2 regions of the Neobacillus sp. DFD-2R genome follow, and region 2 is predicted to be linked to the other one. Evidence: a T-box and tRNA genes for the amino acid it is inferred to sense, from the RefSeq annotation. Region 2 holds a T-box; the other holds one or more tRNA genes.
What was found. A T-box is a leader RNA that pairs with one kind of tRNA and senses whether it is charged. The one in region 2 lies ahead of ileS (isoleucine--tRNA ligase), so its partner is inferred to be a tRNA-Ile.
Positions count from the first base shown of each region.

Region 1 (10,496 bases), 1.3 Mb from region 2:
GGAGGTAATCTTAGCGACAAATCCGAATATTGAAGGTGAAGCAACAGCCATGTATATTTCAAGATTGTTAAAGCCGTCAGGGATTAAAACGACAAGAATTGCCCATGGTCTTCCTGTTGGCGGGGACCTTGAGTATGCGGATGAAGTTACCTTATCAAAAGCGTTAGAGGGCCGAAGAGAATTATAAATACCGGGGGAATCAACTATGTTTTTTCGGCGTAAAGGAAGGCTCCGAAAAGAGTTTGATGAAAAGCTGTTAACCCAATTAACTGAATATAAGGCAGATTGGCAGCAGCAAAAACTGCTTTTAGATAAAAGCTTTGATCCATCAGAGGAAGTTATTTGTCAAACAAAAATAGCGGAAGTAAAATATTTCTTTCTATTAAAAGAAGCAAAACAGCGAAGTATAACGCTAAAGAGATAAGAATAAGAATTAAGCTATTCCCATCCATGGTCTATTTTTACAGACTTGTACATAAAGTTAGTAATAAAACTTGGAGGGGGATAGCTTTTTTGGAACCAATTATCGTAATATCCGTTTTAGGCGGGCTTATACTTTTATTATTATTTACAGGCGGTCCGTTTAAATCCGTAAGATTTGTGGGCCAAGCTGTTATTAAATTATTAATTGGAGCATTATTCTTATTCTTCCTAAATGTTGCGGGTAATCGTTACGGCATTCATGTACCTATTAATTTTGCCACATCGGCTGTATCGGGTTTCTTAGGGATACCGGGGTTATTTGCTTTAGTAGCTATTCAAAAATGGATTTTTTAACCACGAAACCGCTGTGTAACAGCGGTTTTCCTATTTCTCATAGGGGAACTGCGCCTTTTGTCTTCGCCCTTAGGGGCTCAATAATCGGCGAATTAGCTCTAATAATTAAACGAAATAATTTTTTTATAATAATGTATTGACCGATTCGCTGAATTGCTGTAATATATGAAAAGTCGTCAGCGAACGACGAAAAACAAATCCAAAAAGTTGTTGACTTAAACAACTGAAAATGTTATATTAATAAAGTCGCTTGTGAGCGGCATTAGAAATTGATCTTTGAAAACTAAACAAACAAAATCGTGCAAACAAACAATAACTTTTAGTGGACCTTTCATTAAGAAAGTAAAACTAAGCCAACGTAACAAATGAGCTAATCAACTTTCTTGGAGAGTTTGATCCTGGCTCAGGACGAACGCTGGCGGCGTGCCTAATACATGCAAGTCGAGCGAATCTTTAGGAGCTTGCTCCTGAAGGTTAGCGGCGGACGGGTGAGTAACACGTGGGCAACCTGCCTGTAAGACTGGGATAACTTCGGGAAACCGGAGCTAATACCGGATAATCCTTTTCTTCACATGAGGAAAAGCTGAAAGACGGTTTCGGCTGTCACTTACAGATGGGCCCGCGGCGCATTAGCTAGTTGGTGAGGTAACGGCTCACCAAGGCGACGATGCGTAGCCGACCTGAGAGGGTGATCGGCCACACTGGGACTGAGACACGGCCCAGACTCCTACGGGAGGCAGCAGTAGGGAATCTTCCGCAATGGACGAAAGTCTGACGGAGCAACGCCGCGTGAGCGATGAAGGCCTTCGGGTCGTAAAGCTCTGTTGTTAGGGAAGAACAAGTACCGGAGTAACTGCCGGTACCTTGACGGTACCTAACCAGAAAGCCACGGCTAACTACGTGCCAGCAGCCGCGGTAATACGTAGGTGGCAAGCGTTGTCCGGAATTATTGGGCGTAAAGCGCGCGCAGGCGGTCCTTTAAGTCTGATGTGAAAGCCCACGGCTCAACCGTGGAGGGTCATTGGAAACTGGGGGACTTGAGTGCAGAAGAGGAAAGTGGAATTCCACGTGTAGCGGTGAAATGCGTAGAGATGTGGAGGAACACCAGTGGCGAAGGCGACTTTCTGGTCTGTAACTGACGCTGAGGCGCGAAAGCGTGGGGAGCAAACAGGATTAGATACCCTGGTAGTCCACGCCGTAAACGATGAGTGCTAAGTGTTAGAGGGTTTCCGCCCTTTAGTGCTGCAGCTAACGCATTAAGCACTCCGCCTGGGGAGTACGGCCGCAAGGCTGAAACTCAAAGGAATTGACGGGGGCCCGCACAAGCGGTGGAGCATGTGGTTTAATTCGAAGCAACGCGAAGAACCTTACCAGGTCTTGACATCCTCTGACACCCCTAGAGATAGGGCTTTCCCCTTCGGGGGACAGAGTGACAGGTGGTGCATGGTTGTCGTCAGCTCGTGTCGTGAGATGTTGGGTTAAGTCCCGCAACGAGCGCAACCCTTGATCTTAGTTGCCAGCATTCAGTTGGGCACTCTAAGGTGACTGCCGGTGACAAACCGGAGGAAGGTGGGGATGACGTCAAATCATCATGCCCCTTATGACCTGGGCTACACACGTGCTACAATGGATGGTACAAAGGGCTGCAAAACCGCAAGGTCGAGCCAATCCCATAAAACCATTCTCAGTTCGGATTGTAGGCTGCAACTCGCCTACATGAAGCCGGAATCGCTAGTAATCGCGGATCAGCATGCCGCGGTGAATACGTTCCCGGGCCTTGTACACACCGCCCGTCACACCACGAGAGTTTGTAACACCCGAAGTCGGTGGGGTAACCGTAAGGAGCCAGCCGCCTAAGGTGGGACAGATGATTGGGGTGAAGTCGTAACAAGGTAGCCGTATCGGAAGGTGCGGCTGGATCACCTCCTTTCTAAGGATATATGCCGGACATATGAGCCGGACAAAACAGTTTGTGACACGTTCTTTGTTTGTTTAGTTTTGAAGGATTAATTCAATCTTTCTTTATTTTAATAATTATTCGTTGTGAGGGCCTATAGCTCAGCTGGTTAGAGCGCACGCCTGATAAGCGTGAGGTCGATGGTTCGAGTCCATTTAGGCCCACCATCTCATAACGGGGCCTTAGCTCAGCTGGGAGAGCGCCTGCTTTGCACGCAGGAGGTCAGCGGTTCGATCCCGCTAGGCTCCACCAAAGACGTTTTTAAACGTCTGATTCGTTCTTTGAAAACTGGATAATCGTAAAGAAGAAGTCAAAGTAAGAACCGAGTAATAGGGAAAAATGCAGTTCAATTTTTCCTTGCCATTTTAGTTTTCTCTCTTATTTAAGTAAGAGAAATAAACCTTTTAGGTTAAGTTAGAAAGGGCGCACGGTGAATGCCTTGGCACTAGGAGCCGATGAAGGACGGGACTAACACCGATATGCTTCGGGGAGCTGTAAGTAAGCTTTGATCCGGAGATTTCCGAATGGGGAAACCCATTGCTCGTAATGGAGCAATATCTTTACCTGAATACATAGGGTATGGAAGGCATACCCGGGGAACTGAAACATCTAAGTACCCGGAGGAAGAGAAAGCAAACGCGATTCCCTGAGTAGCGGCGAGCGAAACGGGACATAGCCCAAACCAAGAGGCTTGCCTCTTGGGGTTGTAGGACACTCAACATGGAGTTACAAAGGAACGGGGTAGATGAAGCGATCTGGAAAGGTCCGTCATAGAAGGTAAAAACCCTGTAGTTGAAACTTCGTTCCCTCCTGAGTGGATCCTGAGTACGGCCGGACACGTGAAATCCGGTCGGAAGCAGGGAGGACCATCTCCCAAGGCTAAATACTCCCTAGTGACCGATAGTGAACCAGTACCGTGAGGGAAAGGTGAAAAGCACCCCGGAAGGGGAGTGAAATAGTTCCTGAAACCGTGTGCCTACAAGTAGTCAGAGCCCGTTTATGGGTGATGGCGTGCCTTTTGTAGAATGAACCGGCGAGTTACGATTACATGCAAGGTTAAGTTGAAGAGACGGAGCCGCAGCGAAAGCGAGTCTGAATAGGGCGAATGAGTATGTGGTCGTAGACCCGAAACCAGGTGATCTACCCATGTCCAGGGTGAAGTCCAGGTAACACTGGATGGAGGCCCGAACCCACGCACGTTGAAAAGTGCGGGGATGAGGTGTGGGTAGCGGAGAAATTCCAATCGAACTTGGAGATAGCTGGTTCTCTCCGAAATAGCTTTAGGGCTAGCCTCACGTAGTAAGAGTCTTGGAGGTAGAGCACTGTTTGGACTAGGGGCCCTCATCGGGTTACCGAATTCAGACAAACTCCGAATGCCAAAGACTTATCCGTGGGAGTCAGACTGCGAGTGATAAGATCCGTAGTCAAAAGGGAAACAGCCCAGACCACCAGCTAAGGTCCCAAAGTATACGTTAAGTGGAAAAGGATGTGGAGTTGCTTAGACAACCAGGATGTTGGCTTAGAAGCAGCCACCATTTAAAGAGTGCGTAATAGCTCACTGGTCGAGTGACTCTGCGCCGAAAATGTACCGGGGCTAAACGTATCACCGAAGCTGTGGATTGACATCGTTGATGTCAGTGGTAGGAGAGCGTTCTAAGGGCGTTGAAGTCAGACCGTAAGGACTGGTGGAGCGCTTAGAAGTGAGAATGCCGGTATGAGTAGCGAAAGATGAGTGAGAATCTCATCCACCGAATGCCTAAGGTTTCCTGAGGAAGGCTCGTCCGCTCAGGGTTAGTCGGGACCTAAGCCGAGGCCGAAAGGCGTAGGCGATGGACAACAGGTTGATATTCCTGTACCACCTCTTTATCGTTTGAGCAACGGGGGGACGCAGGAGGATAGGGTAAGCGCGCTGTTGGATATGCGCGTCTAAGCAGTTAGGCTGCAAGCGAGGCAAATCCCGCTTGCGTGAAGGCTGAGCTGTGACAGCGAGGGAAATTTAGTACCGAAGTTCCTGATTCCACACTGCCAAGAAAAGCCTCTAGCGAGATAAAAGGTGCCCGTACCGCAAACCGACACAGGTAGGCGAGGAGAGAATCCTAAGGTGAGCGAGAGAACTCTCGTTAAGGAACTCGGCAAAATGACCCCGTAACTTCGGGAGAAGGGGTGCTCTTTGGGGTGAATAGCCTCGAAGAGCCGCAGTGAATAGGCCCAGGCGACTGTTTAGCAAAAACACAGGTCTCTGCGAAGCCGCAAGGCGAAGTATAGGGGCTGACGCCTGCCCGGTGCTGGAAGGTTAAGAGGAGGGGTTAGCGCAAGCGAAGCTCTGAATCGAAGCCCCAGTAAACGGCGGCCGTAACTATAACGGTCCTAAGGTAGCGAAATTCCTTGTCGGGTAAGTTCCGACCCGCACGAAAGGCGTAACGATCTGGGCACTGTCTCAACGAGAGACTCGGTGAAATTATAGTACCTGTGAAGATGCAGGTTACCCGCGACAGGACGGAAAGACCCCGTGGAGCTTTACTGTAGCCTGATATTGAATTTTGGTACAGCTTGTACAGGATAGGTAGGAGCCGTAGAAGCCGGAGCGCTAGCTTCGGTGGAGGCGTCGGTGGGATACTACCCTGGCTGTATTGAAATTCTAACCCGCACCCCTCATCGGGGTGGGAGACAGTGTCAGGTGGGCAGTTTGACTGGGGCGGTCGCCTCCTAAAGAGTAACGGAGGCGCCCAAAGGTTCCCTCAGAATGGTTGGAAATCATTCGTAGAGTGTAAAGGCACAAGGGAGCTTGACTGCGAGACCTACAAGTCGAGCAGGGACGAAAGTCGGGCTTAGTGATCCGGTGGTTCCGCATGGAAGGGCCATCGCTCAACGGATAAAAGCTACCCCGGGGATAACAGGCTTATCTCCCCCAAGAGTCCACATCGACGGGGAGGTTTGGCACCTCGATGTCGGCTCATCGCATCCTGGGGCTGTAGTCGGTCCCAAGGGTTGGGCTGTTCGCCCATTAAAGCGGTACGCGAGCTGGGTTCAGAACGTCGTGAGACAGTTCGGTCCCTATCCGTCGTGGGCGCAGGAAATTTGAGAGGAGCTGTCCTTAGTACGAGAGGACCGGGATGGACGCACCGCTGGTGTACCAGTTGTCTTGCCAAAGGCATCGCTGGGTAGCTATGTGCGGACGGGATAAGTGCTGAAAGCATCTAAGCATGAAGCCCCCCTCAAGATGAGATTTCCCATAGCGTCAAGCTAGTAAGAACCCTGAAAGATGATCAGGTTGATAGGTCAGAGGTGGAAGCGCGGTGACGTGTGGAGCTGACTGATACTAATTGTTCGAGGACTTAACCAAGTCATATTTATATGAACAAGGTGAACTCGTTTTTACCAAACTTCTTCTGCATTATCCAGTTTTGAGGGAATGAAACCTCAAAGAAAATAGTCTGGCAGCAATGGCGAGAAGGTCACACCCGTTCCCATACCGAACACGGAAGTTAAGCTTCTCAGCGCCGATGGTAGTTGGGACTTTGTCCCTGTGAGAGTAGGACGTTGCCAGGCAAAAATGAAGGACAACCTGATTTGGGTTGTCTTTTTTGTTTTATGTCTGAAAGACAAATGAACTATCGTAAATAATCACATGGTTCGAAATAAAAAAACAAAAAAGTACAAAGTGTTTTGAAAGAAATCATTGTTAGACATACACCCAAATGTTCATTGCTACATAAAATATAAATCAGGAGCGTCCTGAAAAAGATTATTCGAAAAATTGTATACAATTAGTTAAAAAGGGAAGAATAGGTGTATGGAGGTGGAAGGATTGAGTTCATTGTTTGCACATAGTCATTTAGTGGAAACGTGCGTGATTTGTGATCAATTAAAACCAAAAGGCATACATCTATATACTTCATTTATTTGCACAGAATGTGAAACTGATTTAATTCGAACAGATATAAATGATCCAAAATATAAATATTTTCTAAAGCAGCTAAAAAAAATAACAACTCCAGAGATTTTTTCGTGACAAGTCCTTTAAGGGCTTTATTTTTTTGTTAAAATAGATGAGACTCTTAGAAGGAAGTATAAAAATGAATAATCAATTAAAAACGCCTTTATATCAAGCATTAGTGGGACATGGAAGGAAAAAGCCTGTTTCCTTCCATGTCCCCGGACATAAATATGGCAGTATTTTTGAACCAACTGCAAATATTTTTCAGCAAATTTTACAAATTGATGTGACCGAATTAACGGGGCTGGATGACTTACACTCGCCAGAGGGGGTTATAGATGAAGCAGAAACCCTTTTAGCGGAGCTGTATCAAGTGATGAAGAGCTTTTTCCTTGTCAACGGTTCAACAGTCGGCAATCTGGCAATGATTATGGCAGCTTGCATGGAAGGGACACATGTTCTTGTTCAAAGAAATTGTCATAAATCAGTTATGAATGCTCTTACACTGGCGAAAGTAAATCCTATATTTTTAGAGCCTGAATTTAACCGGGAATGGAAGGTAGCCACAGGCGTAAGTCTCGAAACTGTCAAGGAAGCTATTCATTTGTATCCGAAGGCTAAAGCCATTATTTTGACCTATCCAAATTACTATGGGATGGTTTATGACTTACAAAGTGTAATTAATGAGGCACATATGCATAATATCCCTGTTTTAGTGGATGAGGCACACGGGCCGCATTTTATTATTGGTGAACCGTTTCCACTCTCCGCGATTCAAATGGGAGCAGACATTGTGGTTCAATCTGCGCATAAAACACTCCCCGCCATGACGATGGGATCGTTTTTACATTTTAATAGCCAATTAGTAAATGTAGATATTCTAAAGGATTACTTACATATGTTCCAAACAAGCAGCCCGTCCTATCCAATTATGGCCTCTTTGGATTTGGCAAGGAATTATTTAGCTTCCTATGAAAGGAAGGATGTTCAGTTTTTAATAAGAGAAATTGATCAATTTAAAAGGGATCTAGCGGAAATTCCAAGTGTCAGGGTGTTAGAGTATCCAAATAAATTAGGCGACCCGTTGAAGGTAACGATTCAATCCGCCTGTGGTTTAAGCGGTTTTGAACTGCAAAAAGAATTTGAGGAGTTAGGGCTTTTCACGGAAATGGCCGATCCCCATAATGTGTTATTGATTCTTCCATTATTAAAAGAAAAACAAGACTATTCTTTGGAAGAAAGTGCTGCAAGAATAAAAAAAGTATTAAAGGGGCTCTCTTTTCAAAAAGTAATAGAAGAATTTCAAGTGGATAACCGGAAGATTTCTGAGTTGGCCATTGCTTATAAAGAAATGTCGAATTATGAAGAAAAAGATATCCCTATCTCAAAAGCAGTTGGGCATGTATGTGCAGAAACGGTTATTCCGTATCCTCCCGGCATACCATTGCTTTTACGGGGGGAAAGGATATCAAATGAAAAGATAAAGTATCTTGAAAAATTAATAGATAAGCAAGCGAAGATTCAAGGAGGCTTCTTACTGGAAGAAGGCTTTATAAAAGTTTTTTGGACATCTTAAGAAAAGGACAGTTTTGGAGGTTTAAATAGATGGAAAGTGGAATTTTTATAACATTTGAGGGACCTGATGGAGCAGGGAAGACAACTATTATCAGCATGGTAGCAGAACAGTTTAAAAATACCTTATTAACAAGGGAGCCGGGCGGAATTGATATAGCTGAGCAAATTAGAAGAGTTATATTGGATAAGGACAATACAGCAATGGATCCACGTACGGAAGCCCTTCTCTATGCTGCTGCCAGAAGACAGCACCTAATGGAAAAGGTAAAGCCGGCGCTGGACGCGGGAAGGGTTGTTTTGTGCGATCGTTTTTTGGACAGTTCTTTGGCTTATCAAGGGTATGCCCGCGGTTTAGGAATAGAAGAGGTTTTTAATATCAATCAATTTGCCATAGAGCAAATGATGCCTGATTTAACGATATATTTTGATATTGAACCTGAGTTAGGCCTTAAACGAATCAATAAAAATAAAGGCAGAGAGGTTAATCGCCTGGATTTAGAAAATCTGGATTTTCATCATAAAGTAAGAGAGGGATACTTTATTTTAATGGAAAGGTTCCCTGAAAGAATAGTAAAAATTGATGCCTCGGGAACATTAGAGGATGTATTCCATAAAACAATGAAAATCGTTCAAGAAAGATTAGAGCAAAGGAAGCCTGTATAGGGCTTTTTTTATTATAGTCAAATCCAAAAAAATCGTATTCTTTCTAAATTGAATAACCATGTAAGCTGTAGTAATACCTGTTATAATATAGACAAGTGCAGAATCCCGTATTAATGATGGAGAGGGTGGGTTGTATGAAACTTATCATTGCTGTTGTTCAGGATCAGGATAGCAACCGATTATCAAAGGCGTTAGTAGAAAATAATTTTAGGGCAACAAAACTAGCGAGTACAGGTGGATTTTTGAAGTCGGGCAACACTACTTTTATGATAGGTACTGAGGATATCCGCGTTGATCGGGCCCTTAAAATTATTAAGGATAATTGTAGTGCACGGGATCAATTAGTAGCTCCTGTTTCACCGATGGGAGGAAATGCAGATTCATATGTTCCATATCCGATTGAAGTAGAGGTTGGAGGGGCAACGGTATTCGTGCTGCCTATTGAGCAATACTTGCATTTTTAAAATAAGTTTAATAAGTGAGTGATTAAATTGGGAAAAACATGGGATCAATTAGAAGAACTACAGCCAACTGTTTTGAAAATGTTAAAAAACAGTATCCTTAAAAGTCGAGTGGCCCATGCATACCTATTTGAAGGGATAAGAGGCACAGGAAAAAGGGAAATAAGTTTGTTAATGACAAAAGCTCTTTTTTGTGACACCTTAATAGAAGGATATAAACCATGTGAATCCTGTACAAATTGCAGAAGAATCAATAACGGAAACCATCCGGATGTTCACAAGGTAGAGCCGGATGGATTATCAATAAAGAAACAACAAATCCAGGACTTGCAAGTTGAATTCTCAAAAAAAGGGGTAGAATCCTCAAAAAAGGTTTATAACATTATCCATGCAGATAAAATGAGTACAGGTGCTTCCAATAGTCTTCTCAAATTTCTTGAGGAACCAAATGCCGGGACAGTAGCCATCCTGTTAACAGAACAGCCGCAGCAAATATTGCCAACCATTCTTTCCAGATGCCAAATCTTAACATTCAAGCCGTTATCACCCCAAGCAATGATTACTCAATTAAAGGAAAACGGGATTGAACCGGCAAAAGCGCGTGTTTTAGCCCAGTTAACGAATAGTCTCGATGAGGCTCAAGCATTAAATATCGATGATTGGTTTGCACAAGCCCAAAAAATAGTGTTAAAATTATATGAGGTGTTGAAAAAAAATCCATTGGAGGCGATGGTAACGCTTCAAGGTGATTGGTTTCTTCACTTTAAAGATAAAGAGCAGGTCAATCGTGGTTTAGATCTTTTACTTCTTATTTTTAAGGATTTATTATATATACAATTAGATAAGCAAGAGCAAATTGTTTTCATAGCAGAAAGTGAGCGGTTAAAGCAATTTGCCTTGCAAGTATCCGGACGGCGCCTATCGGAACAAATGTCAGCTATTCTTGAGGCAAAAAGAAGGCTGCAGGCTAATATGAATCCTCAGCTGATGATGGAACAGCTTGTGTTAAAATTGCAGGAGGGATCTTCATTTGTATGATGTTGTAGGAGTACGCTTCAAGAAGGCGGGGAAAATCTATTATTTTGATCCTGGAGATCTTTCCATTCAAAAGGATGACTTCGTAATT
Region 1 covers NZ_CM173228.1:5,424,819-5,435,314, reverse strand. Annotated here, with positions in the region: gene recR (recombination mediator RecR) at 1-187, shown strand, start outside; gene AC3ANV_RS27360 (YaaL family protein) at 206-424, shown strand; gene AC3ANV_RS27355 (pro-sigmaK processing inhibitor BofA family protein) at 514-777, shown strand; rRNA gene AC3ANV_RS27350 (16S ribosomal RNA) at 1,158-2,707, shown strand; tRNA gene AC3ANV_RS27345 (tRNA-Ile) at 2,825-2,901, shown strand; tRNA gene AC3ANV_RS27340 (tRNA-Ala) at 2,911-2,986, shown strand; rRNA gene AC3ANV_RS27335 (23S ribosomal RNA) at 3,142-6,077, shown strand; rRNA gene rrf (5S ribosomal RNA) at 6,168-6,283, shown strand; gene AC3ANV_RS27325 (sigma factor G inhibitor Gin) at 6,543-6,746, shown strand; gene AC3ANV_RS27320 (aminotransferase class I/II-fold pyridoxal phosphate-dependent enzyme) at 6,811-8,247, shown strand; gene tmk (dTMP kinase) at 8,277-8,909, shown strand; gene AC3ANV_RS27310 (cyclic-di-AMP receptor) at 9,044-9,373, shown strand; gene holB (DNA polymerase III subunit delta') at 9,401-10,408, shown strand; gene AC3ANV_RS27300 (PSP1 domain-containing protein) at 10,401-10,496, shown strand, end outside.
Region 1: it encodes a tRNA-Ile, which carries the amino acid that the T-box ahead of ileS (isoleucine--tRNA ligase) is inferred to sense. The anticodon was not compared.

Region 2 (10,496 bases):
AAAGCCACATTTGTCCTTGTAAAATCCCCCAAGCAGCTCCTCGGTTTCGGTGAGAGGTAATATACAAAATATTATTTATTATGGTGATACTATCACCAAACTGCATTTTGCTCACGATGAGCCATTTCGTAAACTGATCCAACAAAATAACAAAAAGGGCAATTAAGTAAAACACTAAGAAATACCTCCACAATAAACAAGACTTCCTTAGCATTTTAGCATACAATTTATTGAAACGACAATGTGACGTTTTAAAAAGGATGATCAGATTTGTTTACGGCGGAATAATTCCAATTTTTCCGAATCTTTTATCGACTTCAGGGTCGGTATTATTTTTAATAATGCTTCCGGTAAAAACTCCCCGGAAATTTCACACTGACCATAATTTCCTTTTTTAATTTTATTTATGGCCAAACAAATGTCTGCAAGTTCCTCTTCTAATATAGGGGTAATCCAGTCATTTTTCTGTTTACCCTTCAATGAATTTTCAATTTCAACCTGTGATTGACGGAGTTCGAAAAACAGCTTTTCCTGCATGGCATTCATAGTGTTGTTACCTCCGTTTGTCATTTTCTTTATTATTTCCTACTTTAAAAACTCGAAGCGGGAAACAATTTGACATCATCAACAACAATTAACGGAGGTGGAAAAATTTAAAAAAGGCTGACTCTTTTGACAGAGTCAACCTCTTAATTATTTATAAATTGTGTGAGTAGTTTTCTTTTACAACATCAGCACAGCGCAGACATAGCGTTTTATGCGTTGGGTCTTGACCCACGTCAGGTGTAACAACCCAGCAGCGCTCACATGTTTCCCCTTCTGCTTTAGAGACAAGAATGGCGGCTGTATCTAATTTAAGTGCAATTTCCGGAGCATCCTCATATAAGCCTGCCACTTCAAAACCTGAAATGATAAACAGCTGCTTCACATTTTCTTGAATCGAGTCAAGAAGCGCTTTTGTTTTTTCATTTACATATAAGGTAACTTTTGCAGTTAAGGATTTACCAATGACCTTTTCATTTCTTGCTTCTTCAAGAGCTTTTAGAACATCATCTCGAAGCTTCATGAATGCGGTCCATTTTTCCTCTAATACTTCTGCTTTTGCAAGTTCTTTATATTCCGGTAGATCTGTTAATTGAACACTATCTTCTTTAACATCTGGAATAAACTTCCATACTTCATCAGCAGTATGAGAAAGAATTGGCGAGACAAGTTTTGTTAACGCAAGTAAGGACTCATATAAAACAGTCTGAATCGCACGGCGCTCATAATTGTCTTTTGCCTCGATGTAAAGAACATCCTTTGCAAAGTCCAAGTAAAAAGCACTAAGATCGAGCGTACAGAAATTATTAACTGCGTGATAAATGCCTGCAAATTCATAGTTTTCATAAGCATTACGAACATATTTGACAAGCTTATTTAGTTTAACTAACATAAATTGATCAACTTCACGAAGATTTTCGTAAGCAATCATATCTACAGCAGGATTAAAATCTGCTAAATTTCCTAATAAGAAACGGAAGGTGTTTCGGATTTTCCGATAAACTTCGGCAACTTGTTTAAGAATCGCATCGGATACACGAACATCTGCCTGATAATCAACTGATGCAACCCAAAGGCGTAAAATATCTGCCCCAAGCTGATTCATAACCTTCGCCGGCACAACTACGTTTCCAATTGATTTACTCATCTTTCTTCCTTCACCATCAAGTGCAAAGCCGTGGCTTAATACTCCTTTATAAGGGGCTTTGCCAGTTACCGCTACAGCTGTTGATAAAGAAGAATTGAACCAGCCGCGATATTGGTCAGACCCTTCAAGATATAGATCTGCAGGACGCACGAGATCTTCTCTTTCAAGGAGAACAGCTTGATGGGATGAACCTGAATCAAACCAAACATCCATGATATCTGTTTCTTTTGTAAAGGTTCCATTTGGACTTCCCGGATGCGTAAACCCTTCTGGAAGCAGGTCGTTTGTTTCACGTTCGAACCAAACATTCGAACCAAACTCCCGGAATAATGAAGAAACATGTTCAATGGTTTCATCAGTAATAATTTCCTGGCCATTTTCCGCATAGAAAACAGGAATTGGTACACCCCATACCCGTTGACGGGAAATACACCAATCACCCCGGTCGCGAACCATGTTAAACAGACGAGTTTCTCCCCAAGCCGGTACCCACTTCGTTTCCTTAACCGCTTCAAGCAAATCATCCCGGAAGTCTTTAATTGATGCAAACCATTGTGCAGTCGCACGGAAGATAACAGGCTTCTTCGTCCGCCAATCGTGTGGATAAGAGTGAGTAAAAAACGAAAGTTTTAAAAGTGCTCCCGCTTCTTTCAAGCTCTCGGCAATTGGTTTGTTCGCCGCATCATAAAATAATCCTTCAAAACCAGGTGCTTCGCTTGTCATAACACCTTTATCATCTACAGGGCAAAGTACATCAAGGCCGTATTTTTGTCCGACATAGAAGTCATCTTCCCCATGACCAGGTGCAGTATGAACGCATCCTGTTCCGGCATCGGTTGTGACGTGTTCACCTAACATCACTAAAGAATCACGATCATATAAAGGATGCGCGGCAATGATATATTCTAATTCCTGCCCTTTAACCTTTTTAACAACCGTAGTTTCTTCCCAACCTATTTCTTTCGTGACTGCTTCTAAAAGTGCTTCAGCAACTAAGTACTTGTTCCCGTTAGCCATAACCACTACATAAGTTAGGTCAGGATGGACAGAAATTCCAAGGTTTGCAGGAATGGTCCAAGGCGTCGTTGTCCAGATTACAATTTGGGTATCGGTATCAAGAACCCCCTTACCATCTTTAACCTTAAAGCCCACATAAATCGATGGTGACTTTTTATCCTGATATTCAATCTCAGCTTCAGCGAGAGCGGATTCGCTTGACGGGGACCAATAGACAGGCTTAAGGCCTTTGTAAATATAACCTTTTTTCGCCATTTCCCCAAACACTTTAATTTGCTGTGCTTCATATTCAGGTTTAAGTGTAATGTATGGGTTCTCCCAATCACCGCGAACTCCTAAACGTTTAAATTGAGTACGTTGATTTTCAATTTGCTCAAGGGCATATTTGGTACAAAGCTGGCGGAATTCTGCGACCGTCATTTCTTTACGTTTAACGCCCTTATTGGTTAATGCCTGCTCAATCGGCAGTCCATGTGTATCCCAACCGGGAACATAGGGAGCATGAAAGCCGCTCATTGACTTATAACGGACAATAAAGTCTTTCAAAATTTTATTGAGGGCGTGACCCATATGGATATCTCCGTTGGCATAAGGGGGACCATCATGTAAAACAAACATTGGCCGGCCTTTCGTCCGCTCCTGAACTTTTCGATAAATTTCCATCTCTTCCCACTGCGCCTGAATATCAGGTTCTCTTTGTGGAAGATTGCCTCGCATCGGAAATTCGGTTTTCGGCATTAATAACGTATCTTTATACTCCATTAGTTTTTCCTCCATTTTTTCGTTCTTTAGAACAGAATGACCTTTTTTCCATAAAAAAAACCCTCTCATCCCAAATAGGGACGAGAAGGTTTTTTCCCGCGGTACCACCCTGATAGATCGTACGGATATTAAAGAAATTCGTACCATCCTCTTAAGCATTCGTAACGTGAATCAACGCCACAGCCTACTGCCTTTAAGGGGTTCGACCTGGAACTCGAGGGTGATCTTCTAATTTTTCAACTTTATCGGGCTTTCACCATCCCCGACTCGCTGTCTGAAAGCTTTAGAAAAATTGTACTATCCCTGTCAACGTCATTTTCCATTCTATTTTACTTTGTTAAAAAATTATATGCGAAACAATACTATTTCGTCAAGCTAAGGAATCCTCTTCTTGATGTACTTTTAACTCTGTTGCATCAATTTCATACTCTAATAAATGGTCCCAATCATCGGTGTTAAGCATATCAAGCTGGGCTTCAATTAGCATTTTAAAACGAGTGCGGAATACTTTCGATTGCTTTTTTAAATCCTCAATTTCAAGAGCAATCTTTCTTGCTTTAGAAAGGGATTCATTGACAATGCGGTCGGCATTTTTTTCCGCTTCTTTTATAATTAATTTCGCTTCTTTTTGTGCATTTCGTTTAACCTCTTCACCGGCTTCTTGGGCAATGATAATCGATTTGTTAAGTGTTTCTTCAATATTAACAAAATGGCCTAAACGGTCTTTCATTTCTGACAAGCGCTCTTCCATTTCTTTTTTCTCACGAAGCACTAATTCATAATCCTTGATGACTTGGTCAAGGAATTCATTAACTTCATCTTCGTCGTAGCCACGAAAGCCTTTATTAAATTCTTTATTGTGTATATCTAACGGCGTTAACGGCATCATGCCACCTCCATATCAATGTCAGCTTCTCTATGTATAAAACAAATATTCGACAAGGTTTTTAAAAATCCTTCATTAAATTTAATTATTTTTGCTTACCTACTTTTATTCGCCATTTTTCTTTTTTAGTTCTTCCATCAATTGACATAATTTTAGCTCTCCCATGTCCACGCACTGAGATTAAATCACCTTCAGCGCATTCAAATGATGAGTTCTCAATCAATGTCCAATTTACTTTTACAAGGCCCTGTTGGATAAACAGTTGTGATTTTTGCCGAGATATATGATGAATCCCTGAAATAACTGTATCCAGTCTTAATGATGAGACTGTAAGATCATTTTCTCCCCATAATTCTTGAGAGGAAATTGCATTTTCTAATTCAATCTCTTTTAATTTTATGCCTGCCCTACCAATAGTTTGTAAATTGTTTTGGATATATTCCTTTACCTCATTTGCAACAAAAAATTGAATTCTACCATCCTTAAAAAGGATGTCACCAAATTTCCCCCTCTTTAATCCTAAGGACATTAAAGAACCTAAAACCTGAGGGTGTTCAATGCTAACAAACTTGGATGGATAGTCGATCTCAAAAAGACTTATTTGAAAATCATCTTGAACAGCTGTTAGATAATCAGGTAATAATAACGCTCTATTTCTTTCAACTTCCGGATCCCCCCCAAATAACTGATATTTTACATCACCATGATCACCGACTAACATTTTAAGAATATGCTGTTCCCTTGGATCAAGAAAATCAGTTAATTTTGAGGCATAATTTGTTTCGACATAACTCATCCATTGTAAGACCTGATCAATAAATTCCCGTTCTTCCGGTCGGAAATGCTGATAAATGCTCATTTATGAAAACACAACCTAATTCCAAATTCTTACGTAAGCCAAACAGATAAACTGTGTACTCCGCTTCTCGCAAAGTTTAATACCAGAAATGCAACAATAGGTGAAACATCCATCATTCCAAATGGTGGAATTATTTTTCTGAATGGTTCTAAATACGGTTCACATATTCTTGCCAAAAATCGTCCAATAGCCGTATCTCTGGCATTTGGAAACCATGACATCAAAATGTATATAATTAACGCCCATGAATAAATACTAATTAACTGCTGGACTAAATCTAAAATCATCCCCATTTAAGCTACCACCTCGAATCTTGATAATCGTGTTCCTGAATCAACTCAGAAATATTTCCGGAAATCTCAACGTTATCCGGTGTACATAAAAAAATACTGGAACCGATTTTTTGAATGTCTCCGCCTATTGTATAGACCGCTCCACTTAAAAAGTCAACAATTTGCCTTCCTTGTTCTTTGTCTATTCGTTGAAGATTAACCACAACAGCCCGGCGATTTTTTAAGTGGTCGGCTATATCTGTGGACTCGGAATAGGAACGCGGCTCTACTAAGATTACTTTTGAAGATTTTTGCACACTCTGCAAACTGACAACATTTTGTGTTTTAACCGGTTGCTGTTGAGTTTTAACCGGTTGCTGGAAAGTTTTAACAGGTTGTTGATAAGCTTTAACAGGTTGTTGTCTAAGAGGCCTTACCGGTTCTGCATCCTCTTCCTGAAAGTTATCATTGTTATCATTAGGTTCATCATCTAAAAAGAAAAATGTCTTAAGTTTTGATTTAATTGTCATTTTTTACCCTCCTTAACCATCTTCACCTACAAGTGCTGTACCTATTCTTACCATTGTTGCACCTTCTTCAATGGCAACAGAAAAATCGTTGGACATTCCCATGGAAAGTTCTGAACAAGGGGCAAAGTCCAAGTTAAGGGCTTGTACTTGATCACGAAGTTTCCATAATTGTCGAAAGCAGCTTCGTAAAATCTCTTCATCATTTGTGAAAGGAGCCATCGTCATTAGCCCTTCCACACTTATATTCTTAAATGAACCCAGCTGTTTAATAAAAGTGATTGCTTCTTCTGTCGTTAAGCCATGCTTTGATTCTTCCTGTGAGACATTTACCTGGACGAGGCATTTTATTTTTTTACCCGGGCTTCGTTTATTAATTTCTTCTGCAAGTGATAAACGGTCCAATGAATGTATATATTCCACTTTATCGATAATATTTTTTACTTTCCTGGTTTGAAGTGTTCCGATAAAATGCCAATTAGGCTTGTCCCCTAAAACCTTCCACTTCTCCAGAAGGCCCTCATCGCGATTTTCACCCAGATTATCAATGCCTGCTTCAAGAGCCTCACTTGCTCTATCGATACTCACATATTTTGTCACGGCAATTAATTTCACTTCATTAGGATTTCGATTTGCCCTAAGACATGCTTCATTTATTTGTTTTTTAATGTCTTCAAGTTTGTCTGCTACCCTCATAAACGATTGGCGCGCTCCTTCCAGCCTATAAAACTTAACATTCTTCCTGTCACGCCTTGATCACGACGGTGAGAAAAAAATTCTTTGTCATCACAGCATGAGCAAAAATCTGTCATAAGAATGTTTTGATCAGGGATCCCAGCTTTTAATAGTATGTGTTTGTTCAATTCACGCAGGTCTAACGTATATTGACCATCGCTTATTAAATTATATGGTTTTTTATCAATATCTTCTAGTGTATTTTGTACGAAGTTAATGACATAGTCATCCACAATATAACATTTCCCGCAAATAGACGGACCAATTGTAACAAAAATTTGCTCAGGATTAATTCCTTCACCTTCCCAAGCTTCAATCATACGGCTTGCAATTTTATGGACAGTCCCTTTCCACCCTGCATGTGCTGTTCCTATCATATGTTTGTCAGGTGCAATAAAAAAAAGGGGAACACAATCGGCAAAGCAAAGCGTTAACAATATATCATTTTCACTTGTATAAAAACCATCTGTACCTTTAAAGGAATCATCATAGGAATCTGAACCTCTTCCACAATCCGCTTTTGTTACTTTTTTTATTAAGATATCATGTGTTTGTTCAGCACCTACCCACCGGTTTAACGGAAATTGAAGAAGTTCAGCAAGCTTAGACCTGTTCATACAAACATCATCAAGCGCATCTCCTACATGAAAGCCAAGATTAAGATTTTCAAAGCTCCCTTTACTGCAGCCGCCGTTTTTCGTGGTAATCCCTGCAAACAACCCGGGGTATTGGTTCATCCAGCTCTCAATCGTAAAATATAATTGATTCTGTAAAACGAATGGTTCCATTCTTTTACCCTCTTTTCACGGTAAATGATTTTCTATAGTTTACCATGAATCTGCTAAATGGTCATCGCGGAAGAAGCAGGATTAGCTTTCCGCTTCTTCCGATAATTTTTCCTCGCTTCCCTTATATCTTACCAAGATAACATCCTGGCCAATCTTAAGGATATTTTTCCAAGGAATCACAACATCTTCATCTCTACCAAAAAAACCAAGAACTCTTCCGCTTCCTGTAATCACAACCGCTTCTATTTTTCCTGTTGTTAAGTTAATTTCAATGTCGCCAATATTCCCAAGTCTTTTACCATCGGCTACATTTACAACATCTTTTATTTGAAAATCGGAAATTTTAACCATCATCTATCACTCCCACCTTCTCAATTATAAAAAATATATGATTCCCATGAAGATTTTATCTTTAAAAGCAAAAAATAAAGCTGCCCAAACGGACAGCCTAACTTTGAATATTCTTATTCATTTGCCTTATTGCAGCTTTTTCCAAACGTGATACTTGTGCTTGGGAAATTCCAATCTCATCAGCTACTTCCATTTGAGTTTTTCCTTGGAAGAATCGCTTACGTAAAATTAATTTTTCACGATCGTTTAATCTCCGCATCCCTTCTTTTAAGGCAATCTCCTCTATCCAGTGAATATCTTTATTTTTTTCATCGCTTAGTTGATCCATAACATAAATTGGGTCGCCGCCATCATTATAAATTGGCTCAAAAAGGGATACTGGATCCTGGATGGCATCTAGGGCAAATACGATTTCCTCATGCGGAACCTCCAAAACTCTGGCAATCTCTTCAGCCGTTGGTTCACGTGAGGTTTCACTCATTAACCGTTCTCTCACCTGAAGTGCCTTATAGGCGATATCCCTTAATGATCTTGAAACACGAATTGGATTATTATCACGCAGATACCGGCGGATCTCTCCAATAATCATTGGTACGGCATAAGTGGAAAACTTAACGTTTTGACTTAAATCAAAGTTATCAATCGATTTCATAAGTCCGATACAGCCAACCTGAAACAGATCGTCAACAAACTCGCCTCGGTTGTTAAACCGTTGAATGACACTTAAAACGAGACGTAAGTTTCCGTTGACGAGCTTTTCCCGTGCAGTTATATCGCCCTCTTGCATTTGCTTGAAGAGTAATCTCATTTCTTCGTTTTTTAATACTGGAAGTTTTGATGTGTCAACACCGCAAATTTCAACTTTATTTCGAGTCAATCATTTTTCCCTCCTCATAGGAGTTGCTGTACAAAAAACAGTATCTCCTTGAGCAGGAAAAATATGCACTTAAGCATTTATGTCGGGGGGATGATAAATGTCGAAAAATGCCATTACTTCTCGAATTTATAAGGTTTTTTATGAAAAAAAATTCTTTTTTCCCATTTTTAAAAAGTATTTTTTTGAACTTCGATAACTGTCCGGCTCCACAAGAATAAGCTTCGGAAGCGATACCTCGCACGAAGGAAAAGCGTTAGCTTTTCCGAGGAGCGCCCAACGACTAGTGTAATTCGCTAAACGGGCGCTTACGCTTTTCTTATTAAACCATTTTATTAAATTCTTTTCTTAATCTTTTAATTATCCTTTTCTCTAATCTTGATATATAGGATTGTGAAATGCCAAGCATGTCAGCCACATCTTTTTGTGTTTTTTCTTCGCCATTTGTCAAACCAAATCGAAGCTCCATAATTTGCTTTTCACGGTCTGTCAGCTGATGCAATGCCTTCGTCAATAATTTTCGGTCCACATTTGCTTCAAGGTCTTTTGTTATGATGTCATCATCGGTTCCCAATACATCAGATAATAATAATTCATTCCCATCCCAATCAATGTTCAATGGTTCATCAAATGATACTTCTGATCGTATTTTATTGTTTCTTCGCAAATACATTAGAATTTCATTTTCGATACATCTTGACGCATATGTAGCAAGTTTAATTTTTTTCTCCGGGTTAAAGGTATTTACTGCCTTTATTAAACCAATTGTCCCAATACTAATTAAATCTTCAATATTGATTCCTGTGTTTTCAAATTTTCTTGCAATATAAACAACAAGACGAAGATTTCTTTCTATTAAGATTGATCTTGCTGCCTTATCACCGTCAGGTAGTTTTTTTAATAATAATTCCTCTTCATCTTTACTTAAAGGAGGCGGCAATGCTTCGCTTCCGCCAATATAAAATACTTCATCAGTTTTTAAGCCTAATTTTATTAAAAGTTTATACCAATAATAGGATAAGCGAAGTCTCCATTTTTTCACTCAAGTTCCTCCTTCTAAAATATGTTTTTCTGAGTATAGTAATATTAACTTACTTTCACCTTTTCAACCTGCTGTTTTGGTCCTGTGAGCATTTTCGGATGTACAATGCATTGAAAAGCATCGTCGGCAGATAGCTGCTGCAGAGTAAAGGAAACAAGGCCCTTTTCACATAAATATTTTTCAGAGTTTTTTTCAATCAAAATGGAATCAGGTTTAACGGCAACAATAAGTTGATGTTCTTGTCCTACGACCTTACAAGGTACTATTCTCAACCGATTTTGCCACTCTGAAGGAAATTCTTCATTTCCCATTAAGAGCGGTTCCGGATCCATCGCCATTTTTTTTATTGGATCGCATGTTTCATCAATCCTATTTTTGATTGATACAAACATAACAGGAAGCTTTGACAAAGGATCATAAAGCTGATTCCCACTGTCAACTAATCCTTTTAAAACGAATGTTTCCTCATTTATTTTTAGCGTGACTTGAACAATTTGCTCAAATTGGATTTTGGTCATTTCCATACTTTCCACATTTTTTTTCGAGAAATGCCACGCAATCGGAAACCCGATTAAAACGAAAACCCAACTGATTGGATCCCCGAATCCTCTTACACTGGACATAAGAACTTTCGTCGTTAATCCGGAATCAAATTGAATAAAATAATGCGCCCCAATCAAAGCTCCACCAATT
Region 2 covers NZ_CM173228.1:4,076,877-4,087,372, forward strand. Annotated here, with positions in the region: gene lspA (signal peptidase II) at 1-214, opposite strand, end outside; gene AC3ANV_RS20285 (hypothetical protein) at 265-546, opposite strand; gene ileS (isoleucine--tRNA ligase) at 698-3,469, opposite strand; T-box leader at 3,543-3,788, opposite strand; gene AC3ANV_RS20295 (DivIVA domain-containing protein) at 3,840-4,355, opposite strand; gene AC3ANV_RS20300 (YlmH family RNA-binding protein) at 4,441-5,214, opposite strand; gene AC3ANV_RS20305 (YggT family protein) at 5,244-5,507, opposite strand; gene AC3ANV_RS20310 (cell division protein SepF) at 5,513-6,016, opposite strand; gene AC3ANV_RS20315 (YggS family pyridoxal phosphate-dependent enzyme) at 6,029-6,709, opposite strand; gene pgeF (peptidoglycan editing factor PgeF) at 6,706-7,536, opposite strand; gene AC3ANV_RS20325 (YlmC/YmxH family sporulation protein) at 7,618-7,887, opposite strand; gene sigG (RNA polymerase sporulation sigma factor SigG) at 7,985-8,764, opposite strand; gene sigE (RNA polymerase sporulation sigma factor SigE) at 9,084-9,803, opposite strand; gene spoIIGA (sigma-E processing peptidase SpoIIGA) at 9,848-10,496, opposite strand, start outside.